Regions from separate parts of the Mesorhizobium sp. CA7 genome, predicted to be linked through region 1. Evidence: predicted binding sites of a transcription regulator. Region 1 holds the regulator's gene; the other holds the start of a gene.
What was found. Region 1 encodes LexA, which represses DNA repair genes until DNA is damaged. Its sites were predicted from a motif close to TGTTCNNNNTGTGTTCNG; they were not measured.
Positions count from the first base shown of each region.

Region 2: the regulator LexA is predicted to act here: its motif matches at 2,673-2,690, upstream of LB552_RS18485 (DNA recombination protein RmuC).

Region 1 is NZ_JAIUHH010000001.1:108,573-113,679, reverse strand. Features, by position in the region: gene gltX (glutamate--tRNA ligase) at 1-332, opposite strand, end outside; gene LB552_RS00490 (ComEC/Rec2 family competence protein) at 591-2,900, shown strand; gene lexA (transcriptional repressor LexA) at 2,936-3,670, opposite strand; gene kynU (kynureninase) at 4,103-5,107, shown strand, end outside.
Region 2 is NZ_JAIUHH010000010.1:69,739-74,845, forward strand. Features, by position in the region: gene truA (tRNA pseudouridine(38-40) synthase TruA) at 1-620, opposite strand, end outside; gene LB552_RS18470 (GNAT family N-acetyltransferase) at 644-1,150, opposite strand; gene fmt (methionyl-tRNA formyltransferase) at 1,147-2,082, opposite strand; gene def (peptide deformylase) at 2,089-2,619, opposite strand; gene LB552_RS18485 (DNA recombination protein RmuC) at 2,723-3,976, shown strand; gene LB552_RS18490 (GFA family protein) at 4,275-4,679, opposite strand; gene LB552_RS18495 (cation diffusion facilitator family transporter) at 4,714-5,107, opposite strand, start outside.

The DNA of each region.
Region 1 (5,107 bases):
CGCATCGCCTCCAGCTCCGCCGGCGTCTCGTAGCTGTAATAGGCCTTGCCCATGCGCACGAGCTCCTCCGCCACCTCGCGGTGACGCGGCGCGCGCTCGAACTGCGAGACGGCTTCGCCATCCCAGGAGAGGCCAAGCCAGGTCAGCCCGTCGAGAATGGCGGCCGTGGCGGCTTCGGTGGAGCGCTCGCGATCGGTATCCTCGATGCGCAACAGCATCGTGCCGCCGGTGTGCTTGGCATAGAGCCAGTTGAACAGCGCCGTGCGCGCCCCGCCGATATGCAGGTAGCCTGTGGGCGAGGGGGCAAAACGGGTGACGACCTTGTCGGACATGGAACTCTCGAGGAAGCGCTGAAAAATGCATGTTTCGCGCAGACTTCCACGCGACCGGCGTTCATGTAGCATAGGCGGTCTGGGGCGCAAGGGGCAGACCCGATGGCTGGACGTGGCCGGGGCGCGGAGGAGGGCGGGGGAACGACAGCAGGCGTCAGCGAACGCCTGATGTTTGCTCATGCCGTGCCCGAAGAGGGAACGCCGCTTTCGCTTCCGGCGCCGCGTCCGCCAGCCGGGCTTCTGCCGACTGGCGGCGGCATGTTACCGCCAGCATCGCCGACAGCCAACGACGGCCGGATCCGCAGACAGCTTGGCCGCGTTTCGCTTCCTGCTCTGCGCCGAAGCGTTGCGGTCGCCGCCACCACCGAGCTCGACCGTGGCGTCGGCTTTCTGCTGGTGCCGGTGTTCCTGGCAGCCGGCGTGATCTGTTACTTCTCGCTGAGCGCCGAGCCGGACCTCTACAGGCCGCTCGCGGCGGTCGCCCTGATGGCGGTCTGCGCGGCGGTCTCGCGTTCCCGGCACAGAACGCACCTTGTCTTCATGGCGGCGTTTTTCTGCGCCTTGGGCTTTCTCGCGGCCAAGGTGGAGACCTGGCGGATGGCGACCCCGATGCTGGGTTCCGAAATCCAGACACGGCTGACGGGCCGCCTCGTCACCGCCGAGGCGATGGCCAACGGCCGTGTCCGGCTCACCATAGATCTGATATCCACGGAGCGTCCGAAGCTGCGCTACGCGCCGAACCGCATCAGGCTGTCGGCGCGCAGGATCCCGTCCGGCATGACAGCCGGGTCGATGCTGACCGGCTATGCCAAGCTGCTGCCGCCGACAGGTCCGGTCAGGCCGGACAGCTACGACTTTTCGTTCGACAGCTATTTTGCCGGCATCGGCGCCAGCGGCTTTTTCCTGGGCGATCCGAAACTTGTCGCGCCGACCCCGACTGCGGCAACGGAAGTGCCGTTTGGCGCGCGCGTGGCATCGGCCATAGAAAATGCTCGCGAGGGGATTGCCGACCACATCAGGAGCAGCATCGGGGGTTCCGAGGGCGAGATCGCGGCGGCGCTGATCGTCGGCGTTCGTGCCGGCATTCCGGAACAAATCAACGAGTCGATGCGGCGGACCGGCATCTACCACATCATTTCGATCTCCGGCCTGCACATGGCGCTGGTCGCCGGCACGATCATGGTCCTGCTACGGGGCGCCTTCGCGCTGTTTCCGGATTTCTCGTCGCGCCGGCCGGTGAAGAAATATGCCGCTGGCATCGCGCTGGCGTCGATCGCCGCCTATCTCGTGATCTCCGGCATCGTGGTGGCGGCCGAGCGAAGCTTCATCATGCTTGGCGTGATGCTGGTCGCCGTGCTTTTCGACCGCGCAGCGCTGACCATGCGCAACCTGGCGATCTCTGCCATCGCCGTCATCCTGGTCTCGCCGCATGAAGTGGTCGGCCCGAGCTTCCAGATGTCCTTCGCTGCCACCGCCGCCCTGGTCGGCGCCTATGCCGGCTTTGCCGACTATCGCGCCGGCAAAACGACCGCGCCGCCGGCAAAGCGTTCGTTTCTCGGGTTCCTATCGCGAAAACTGGCGATTGGAGCGGGTGGCGCCGCCGTGACGTCGCTCATCGCGGGCAGCGCGACATTGTTGTTTGCCATCTGGCACTTCCAGCGGGTGTCGCCGCTCAGCCTGCTGGCCAATCTGGCGGTCATGCCGATCGTCTCATTGGTCGTCATGCCGTTCGCCGTGCTGAGCGCGCTGGCCATGCCCTTCGGCTTAGACGGTCCCTTCCTCTTTGTCATGGGCAAAGGCCTGACGGCGATGATCACCATTTCGGCATGGATTTCCGAGCGCTCACCGGTCGACGCCGTCGGGCTGATCTCGATCCAGTCGGTGCTGCTGGCGACGGTCGCGCTGGTCATCGCGACCATGGCTACCACCTGGCTGAGGCTTGCCGCCGTACCTTTCGCGCTCGCTGCGCTGCTGGCCATTTCGCACGTCCGCACACCGGACGTGCTTATCTCGGAGGATGCGCATCTGGTGGCGATGCCGATCGGCGGCGGCGAGCTTGCCGTCAATCGCGAACGCTCCAACGAGTTCACCACCGACAACTGGAAACGGGCGCTGAAAGCCGAGGAGATCGTGCCCCCGGAAAGGTTCGCCAAAGATACGCTGGACATTGCCGATCCCGTCGACCTGCCGCCCGGCTCGCCCTTCTATTGCAGCGGCGATCTCTGCATCGGTCGGCATCCTTCCGGCGCGATCGTCGCGCTCGCCGAGACCCGCGACACCGCCCGGCCGGCCTGCGGCTTCGCCGACCTCATCGTCATCAACGACGCCACGGCCTATAACCCTTGCCGCGATCCGCGTGTGCTCGTCGTCACCAAGCGGCAGCTGGCGCGCGACGGCAGCGCCGCCGTTTTCTTCGATCCGCAATCGGCAACCGCGCGGCCAACCGTCCGCTACGCGGTCGTAGAACCATACCGACCCTGGCACGAGCAGCGGAAATACACGCGCGAGGCGAGGGGACTGGCGCCCTATAAGCAGCCGGAAAAACCAGCCGCCGCACCGGCCCAATAGATTGTCGTCCGGGCGAAGACGGCGAGCAGTTCTGCTCAGTAGCGGCGAATAAGTCCGACGAGCTTGCCCTGAACCTTGACCCGGTCCGGTCCGAAGATCCGGGTCTCATAGGCCGGGTTGGCGGCCTCGAGCGCGATCGAGGCACCCTTGCGGCGGAAACGCTTAAGCGTCGCCTCCTCATCGTCGACCAGCGCCACCACGATCTCGCCCGGGCTTGCGGTGTTGGCATTGCGGATGATGACGGTGTCGCCATCGAAGATGCCGGCCTCGATCATCGAGTCGCCCTTGACCTCCAACGCGTAATGCTCGCCGCCCATGATCATGTCCGGCGGCACCGAGATCGAATGCGTCTGGTGCTGGATGGCGTCAATCGGCACGCCGGCGGCGATGCGGCCCATCACCGGAATGGATACGGCCGCCGCGGCCTCGTCGTCATTGCTTGGCGTCGGAGTGCGCGATGGCGTCGTCGGCTTGACCTGGCGACTGAGATTGCCTTGGCCGCCCTGGATGACGCTCGGCGAAAACTTCTTCGCGGCATTCAGGCCAGGCGCGATTGAGTCGGGCAGGCGCAGCACTTCCAGCGCGCGCGCCCGGTTCGGCAGCCGGCGAATGAAGCCGCGTTCTTCCAGCGCCGTGATCAGCCGGTGGATGCCGGACTTGGAGGCAAGGTCGAGCGCCTCCTTCATCTCATCGAAGGATGGAGGAATCCCGCTCTCCTTCAGGCGTTCATGGATGAACATCAGGAGTTCATGTTGTTTGCGCGTCAGCATCGGCGGCCCCCACGGGTTCTGAAACCAGAATCAGAAAAACAAACCCAGAACAAACACTATCTGTTCCAGTTGTGTTCCGCAACCGTTTAAAGTTTAGTGAATTTGTTAAGGCTGCCGAAACAATGTCGTATCCGGTGACGGCCGGCTGCCCCTCGTGGGGCAGCGGCATTGATTTCGCTCGATTTTGGAGTTCCCCTTACGCTGAAATACAACCCGCCACGATCACGAAGCCGTGGTTGGGATCACGTCGGCTCTACCGTAAGCGCGTGGCACCGTGAACGAAACGAACCCAAAATGCCAACCTTGGCGAAGTTCCGATCCGCAGTCTTCGCCGTCTATGGACCAGCTAACATAGGACCAAAGGTTCTTGCCCTGTCGCCGACGGTGGTGAGACAACCCCCTTGGCCAGATCGAAATGGAGGCGGCAGCACAATGAGGGGAATTCCTGATCTCGCCGAAGTCGAGGCGATGGATGCCGCGGATCCGCTGCGCGCCATGCGCGATCGCTTCGTCTTGCCGGAAGACGTCATATACCTCGACGGCAATTCGCTGGGCGCTGCTTCGATCGACGCCTTCAGCGAGATCGAGACTGCCGCGAGGCAGGAATGGGCGCGGGATCTCATCCGCGCCTGGAACACCGCCGGCTGGTTCGATATGCCCATCGAGTTGGGTGACCAGCTAGGGCGCCTGATCGGCGCGAAACCCGGCCAGACGGTCGTTTGCGACACGACTTCGATCAATATCTACAAGGTCCTGCATGCGGCACTTGCAATGCTGCCCGAGCGTTCGGTGATCGTTGCCGAGGGCGACAGCTTTCCGACCGACCTCTACATGGCGGAAGGCGTCGCATCGACGCGGCCCGGCACGGTGCTGCGGCTCGAAGGCACCGATGCCCCGACGATTGAGGAACTGGTTGACGATCGCGTCGCGGTCATCCTGGTCAACCACGTCAACTACAAATCCGGCCGGCTGCGCGACATGGCGGCGCTCACCCGCAAGGCTCATGAAGCCGGTGCGCTGATCGTGTGGGACCTCTGCCACACGGCGGGTGCGCTGCCGGTGGATCTCGACGGCTCTAATGCCGATTTCGCCATTGGCTGCACCTACAAGTATCTCAATGGCGGGCCGGGCTCACCGGCCTTCATCTACGCCGCGAGCCGCCATCACCGCGACATTCGCCAGCCGCTCAGCGGCTGGTGGGGCCATGCCCGGCCTTTCGCGTTCGAGCAGGGCTACGCTGCGCGCACGGGCATCCGGCGGTTCCTGTGCGGAACGCAACCGGTGCTGTCGATGCGCGCGCTGAAAGGGGCGCTGGATATGTGGAACGATGTCGACATAAGGGCCGTGCGGAGAAAAAGCGTCGCGCTGACGGACCTGTTCATCCGGCTTGTCGAGGCCAGATGCGGCGGCTTCGGTCTTGAGCTGGAGAGCCCGCGC
Region 2 (5,107 bases), on a different contig from region 1:
TTCAGCGAGCCGACCATAGAGCGAACCTGGTTGTGCAGAAAAGAGCGCGCCGAGCTGCGCAGCTCGATGAAGTCTCCATCGCGGCTGACGTCGAGGCGATCAAGCGTGCGGACCGGGCTTTCGGCCTGGCACTGGGTTGAGCGGAAGGTGGTGAAGTCATGCTTTCCGAGCAGCACCTTGGCAGCCTCATGCATGGCCTCGGCGTCGAGCCGCTTCGGCACCCACCAGACCTTGCCCTTTTCCAGCGCCGCCGGCGCCCGGCGGTTGAGGATGCGATAAAGATAATGCCGGCCGGTGGCGGAAAACCGCGCGTCGAAACCGTCGGCGACGACGGCAGCCTTCAGAATGGCGACACGCGTGCCGGCCGCATGCAGATGCGCGTTGACGGCGTCGCGCACCTTGTCGCCCGACCACGCTTTGGCCAGGTCGACATGGGCGACCTGCGCGGTGGCGTGCACGCCGGCATCGGTGCGGCCGGCGGCACGTATTCTTACCTCTTCGCCGCAGAACTTCTCGATCGCCTGCTCGATCGCCTGCTGCACCGAGGGCTGGTCGGCCTGATGCTGCCAGCCGGCGAATTGGCTGCCGTCATATTCGATATCGAGCCGAAAACGCGGCATGTCCTGCGGCGCTTGCCGCTCGCCTAGGCGGCTAAAGCGGTAAAGGCGGAAGCGTAGACCAGCCTGCCGGTCTCGGGCGCGTCGCCCCAGGCCAGCGCCTGCAGCGCCTCGCCCTGATACTCGCTCTCGAATCCTGCGGCGCGCGCATGGGCGTACCCGAAGCGGCCGTAATAGACCGGATCGCCCAGCACCACGGCCAGCATCTCGCCGGCTTCCTTGAGGCGGACATGCGCCTCGCGGATCAGCGCGCCGCCGATGCCGGTGCCGTGGAACGACGGCTCGACCGCCAGCGGCGCCAGCGCGACGGCGGCGAACTGCTTGGTGCCGTTCTGAACGAACAGTCGCGAGAAAAGAATATGGCCGACGACCTGCCCGTCTTCCTCCGCAACCAGCTCGACGACGGCATCACCGCCGGTGACAAGCGCGTCGACCAGGCCGGCTTCCGCCTGCTGGCCAAAGGCATGTTCTTCGACGAGGCGGATCGCCTCGCGATCCCGCGGCGTCGCCGCGCGTATCGACATCATGCTCATGTGAGTTTCGTTCCTTTTTCGATCTTGGCTCCGCGCAAAAACTCCTGCGCAGTGGCAGGCTTTCCGCCCGCCCGTTGAACTTCGACCAGCCTGACCGCGCCTGTCCCGCAGGCGACCGTCAGCCGGTCATCGAGAATTCCTCCCGACTCGCCGACGCCATCCGAGAGCGTCGAACGAAGCAGTTTCAGCCGCTCCATGCGGCCGCCAATGTCGACCTCGCACCACGCGCCCGGAAAGGGCGAGAGGCCGCGAATGTGATTGTGGACTTCGCCAGAAGGCCGCGTCCAGTCTACGCGTGTCTCCGATTTATCGATCTTTCGGGCGTAGGTCACCCCTGCCGTTGCCTGTTGGGTAAATGTCAGACAATTTATCCCCAACTGCGCGAGCGCCTCAACCATCAGCGAGGCGGCTTGAACCATCAGTCGGTCATGCAATTCGCCGGCTGTCATGTCGGGCGCGATGGCGACTTTTTCAACCATTGCCACCGGCCCGGTGTCCAGACCCTCTTCCATCTTCATGACCATCATGCCGGTCTCGGTATCGCCGGCCATGATGGCGCGCTGGATGGGAGCAGCACCACGCCAGCGTGGCAAAAGCGAGGCATGGCCGTTGAGGCAGCCCAGCCTTGGCGCGTCCAGAACGGCTTTCGGCAGCAGCAGGCCGTAGGCGACGACCACCGCGACATCGGCCTGCAAGGCGGCAAAAGCCTGCTGCTCGGCCTCGCTTTTCAGCGACGTCGGCGTCCGAACGTCGAGCCCCAGCCGCTCCGCCTCGCGCTGCACCGGCGAGGGCGTCAGCTCCAGCCCGCGCCGGCCGGCGGCGCGCGGCGGCTGGGTGTAGACGGCCGCGATCTCGTGGCCGGCCTCGGCGATGGCGCGCAAGGTCGGCACGGAGAAATCCGGCGTGCCCATGAAGATGACGCGAAGGGGCATGCCCCTCTATCCCACCATCTTACCCGGCGCCTTGTCCTTGGCGAGCTTCTTGAACTTCCGCACCACCATGTCGCGCTTGAGCTTCGAGATGTGGTCGATGAACAAAACGCCGTTGAGATGATCTATCTCGTGCTGCAGGCAGGTGGCCATCAGACCTTCCGCCTGCATCTCCTGCAGCTTGCCGTCGCGGTCGAGATACTTCACCCGCACCGAAGCCGGGCGCTCGACCTCGGCGTAATAGTCGGGGATCGACAGGCAGCCTTCCTCATAGACGGACCGCTGGTCGGAACTTTCGAGCACTTCCGGATTGATGAAGACATGCGGCTGAGGCTCCTCGCCTTCCTTGGCAAGGTCTATGACCAGCAGCCGCCGCGGCTCGCCGACCTGGATCGCCGCGAGGCCGATGCCCGGCGCGTCATACATGGTCTCCAGCATGTCGTCGGCGAGCTTGCGCAAATCGGCATCGACGCGCTCGACCGGCTTGGAAACCTGGCGCAGGACGGGATCGGGAAGGATGATGAGCGGCTTGATCGACATGGCGTCTCACCTAAGACCTCGCTTGAAAAGCGTCAACCGGGGCATCTTTGACCTGTTCACGTTTTGATCTGTGCCAGGAGGCCGAATCGGTTATGCTGCCCAAATGAACGACATGACCTCCGTCCTTTCCGAGCCCATCGCGCGGCTTGGCGCCACGACCGCGACGCTTGGCCAGGCGCTGGCTTTCGGCGCGATCCTTCTGCTTGCGCTGTCCGTGGCGCTCGTCGTCGCCTTGTGGCGCGCGGCCGGGGCACGCGCGGCGGCGGCCGCCGAAGCCGCCGACCATGCCCGCGATGCTGAGGCGAGGATGGCCGACATCATGCAAGCGCAGGCCGAGATGCAGGGGCGCATGGGGGCGATCGCCGAGGTGTTCGGGGCGCGGCAGGCCGAGCTCACCCAGTCGCTCGGACAACGGCTCGACGCCATGACCGGGCGTCTCGGCCAGACCATGGCCGAGCAGACCAAGTCGACGCATGAAAGCCTGGCCAAGCTGCAGGAGCGGCTGGCGGTGATCGACACCGCGCAAGGCAACATCCAGTCCTTGGCCGGCCAGGTCGTGCAGCTGCAGGCGATCCTCTCCAACAAGCAGACGCGCGGCGCCTTCGGCCAGTCGCGGATGGAGGCGATCGTCGCCGACGGCCTGCCGCACGGCGCCTACGAGTTCCAGGCCAGTCTCTCCAACGGCAGCCGGCCCGACTGCCTGGTGCGGATGCCGAACGGCGCGCCGATGCTCGCCATCGACGCAAAATTCCCGTTGGAAGCGTGGAACGCCATTCGCGCGGCCGAAGGCGCCGACATGCAGAAGGCCGCGGCGCAGGCTTTCCGGCGCGACATCGAGGTGCATATCCGCGATATCGCCGAAAAATACCTGATCCAGGGCGAGACACAGGACACCGCCTTCATGTTCGTGCCGTCGGAATCGGTGTTCGCCGAGATCCACGAGAATTTCGAGGCGGTGGTGCAGAAGGCGCATCGCGCCCGCGTCGTCATCGTCTCGCCCTCGCTGCTGATGCTGTCGATCCAGGTGATCCAGGCAATCCTCAAGGACGCCCGCATGCGCGAGCAGGCGCATCTTATCCAGGGCGAGGTCATCCGCCTGATGGAGGATGTGGGTCGGGTCGACGAGCGGGTACGCCGGCTGCAGACACATTTCGGCCAGGCGGCGCGGGACATCGACGACATCCTGGTGTCGACGTCGAAGGTGACCAAGCGCGGCCAGAAGATCGAGGCGCTGGAATTCGCGGAAGGCGAGACAGAGGCCGCGCGAAGCGCAGCGCCAAAAGCCGAAGGCGGTTCGCGGGTAGCGGACTCCAAGACGGGACAGCTCAGGCTGCGCGTCGTCGAAGGCGACGAGTAGTCGCTCGACGCCGACGTTGGAACGACCGATTCTTCCTTCGCTGGCGAGGTCGCATTCCTTGGAGATTGGCTGGAACGCCGATCACTTCGTCATTCCAGGGCGGAGCAAGGAGCGAAGCGACGCGCGCAGACCCTGGAATCCCATGCCGTGGCGCTAAGCCATTGAGATGAGAATTTCGCTCCGCCGAGCCCCTCACATCGGTCACGGCATGGATCTCCGGGTCAAGCCCGAGGATGACCAAGGCGCGAAAGATTCAGCCAATCGCCGAGGCTTGCGCCAACGGGCCGATCCGACAGTGCTACTGCTCCTCGATGGTCGTCATGCCTTCGAATTCCGGCAGCCAGTGCAACGCCGAGCGGTGCCAGACCTGTTTTTTCGGGACGAGTTCCTCGCGCTGACGCGCCGTGCCGACCCTGATGCCGTAGATCTTGGGCCCATCGCCAACCGACGTCGCGTAAAGATGCGATCCGCACTCGCCGCAAAAGCCCTGCGCCCGCCTGGCGCCGCTCGACCCGGTCTTGATATAGACCTTCGGCGCGCCCCTGGTAATCCGGTAGTCGCTTTCCGGCGCCGGAACCGTCACGCGAAAGGCCGTGCCGGTCAGCTGCTGGCAGTCGGTGCAGTGGCAGATCGAAGTCTTTTCCGGATCGACCTCCGCCTCATAGGCGATCGCACCGCAATGGCATCCGCCGTCGATCTTCATAGCCTTCCTCCTGACAAGTGCGCGTTGTCAAAACCTATCCCTCCTCCGAGGCCTCGGCCATGGCCTTGCGCCGCCGCTCCCATGTGCCAGTTGCCTGCGGCTTGACGAAGAGCCTCGATATCTGCGGCATTTCCTTCTTGAGCCTGGCTTCCAGGCGCTCGACGCAGGCCTCGATATCGGGCGCGCTGAGATGATCCTCGAATTCGATGCTCAAGCCCGCGACGATTTCCTCCGGCCCGATATGGACGCTCAGGATTCCGTTCGCGCGCTGCACCGCCGGATCGTCCTGGACGATCGCCAGCACCTTCTTCTGCACTTCGGATGAGGCAGGTTCGCCCAGCAGCAGCCCTTTGCTCTCGCGCGCCAGGAAGATGGCGGTCGCGCCGAGGATGATGGCGATGCCGATCGAGCCGAGGCCGTCGAGCTCG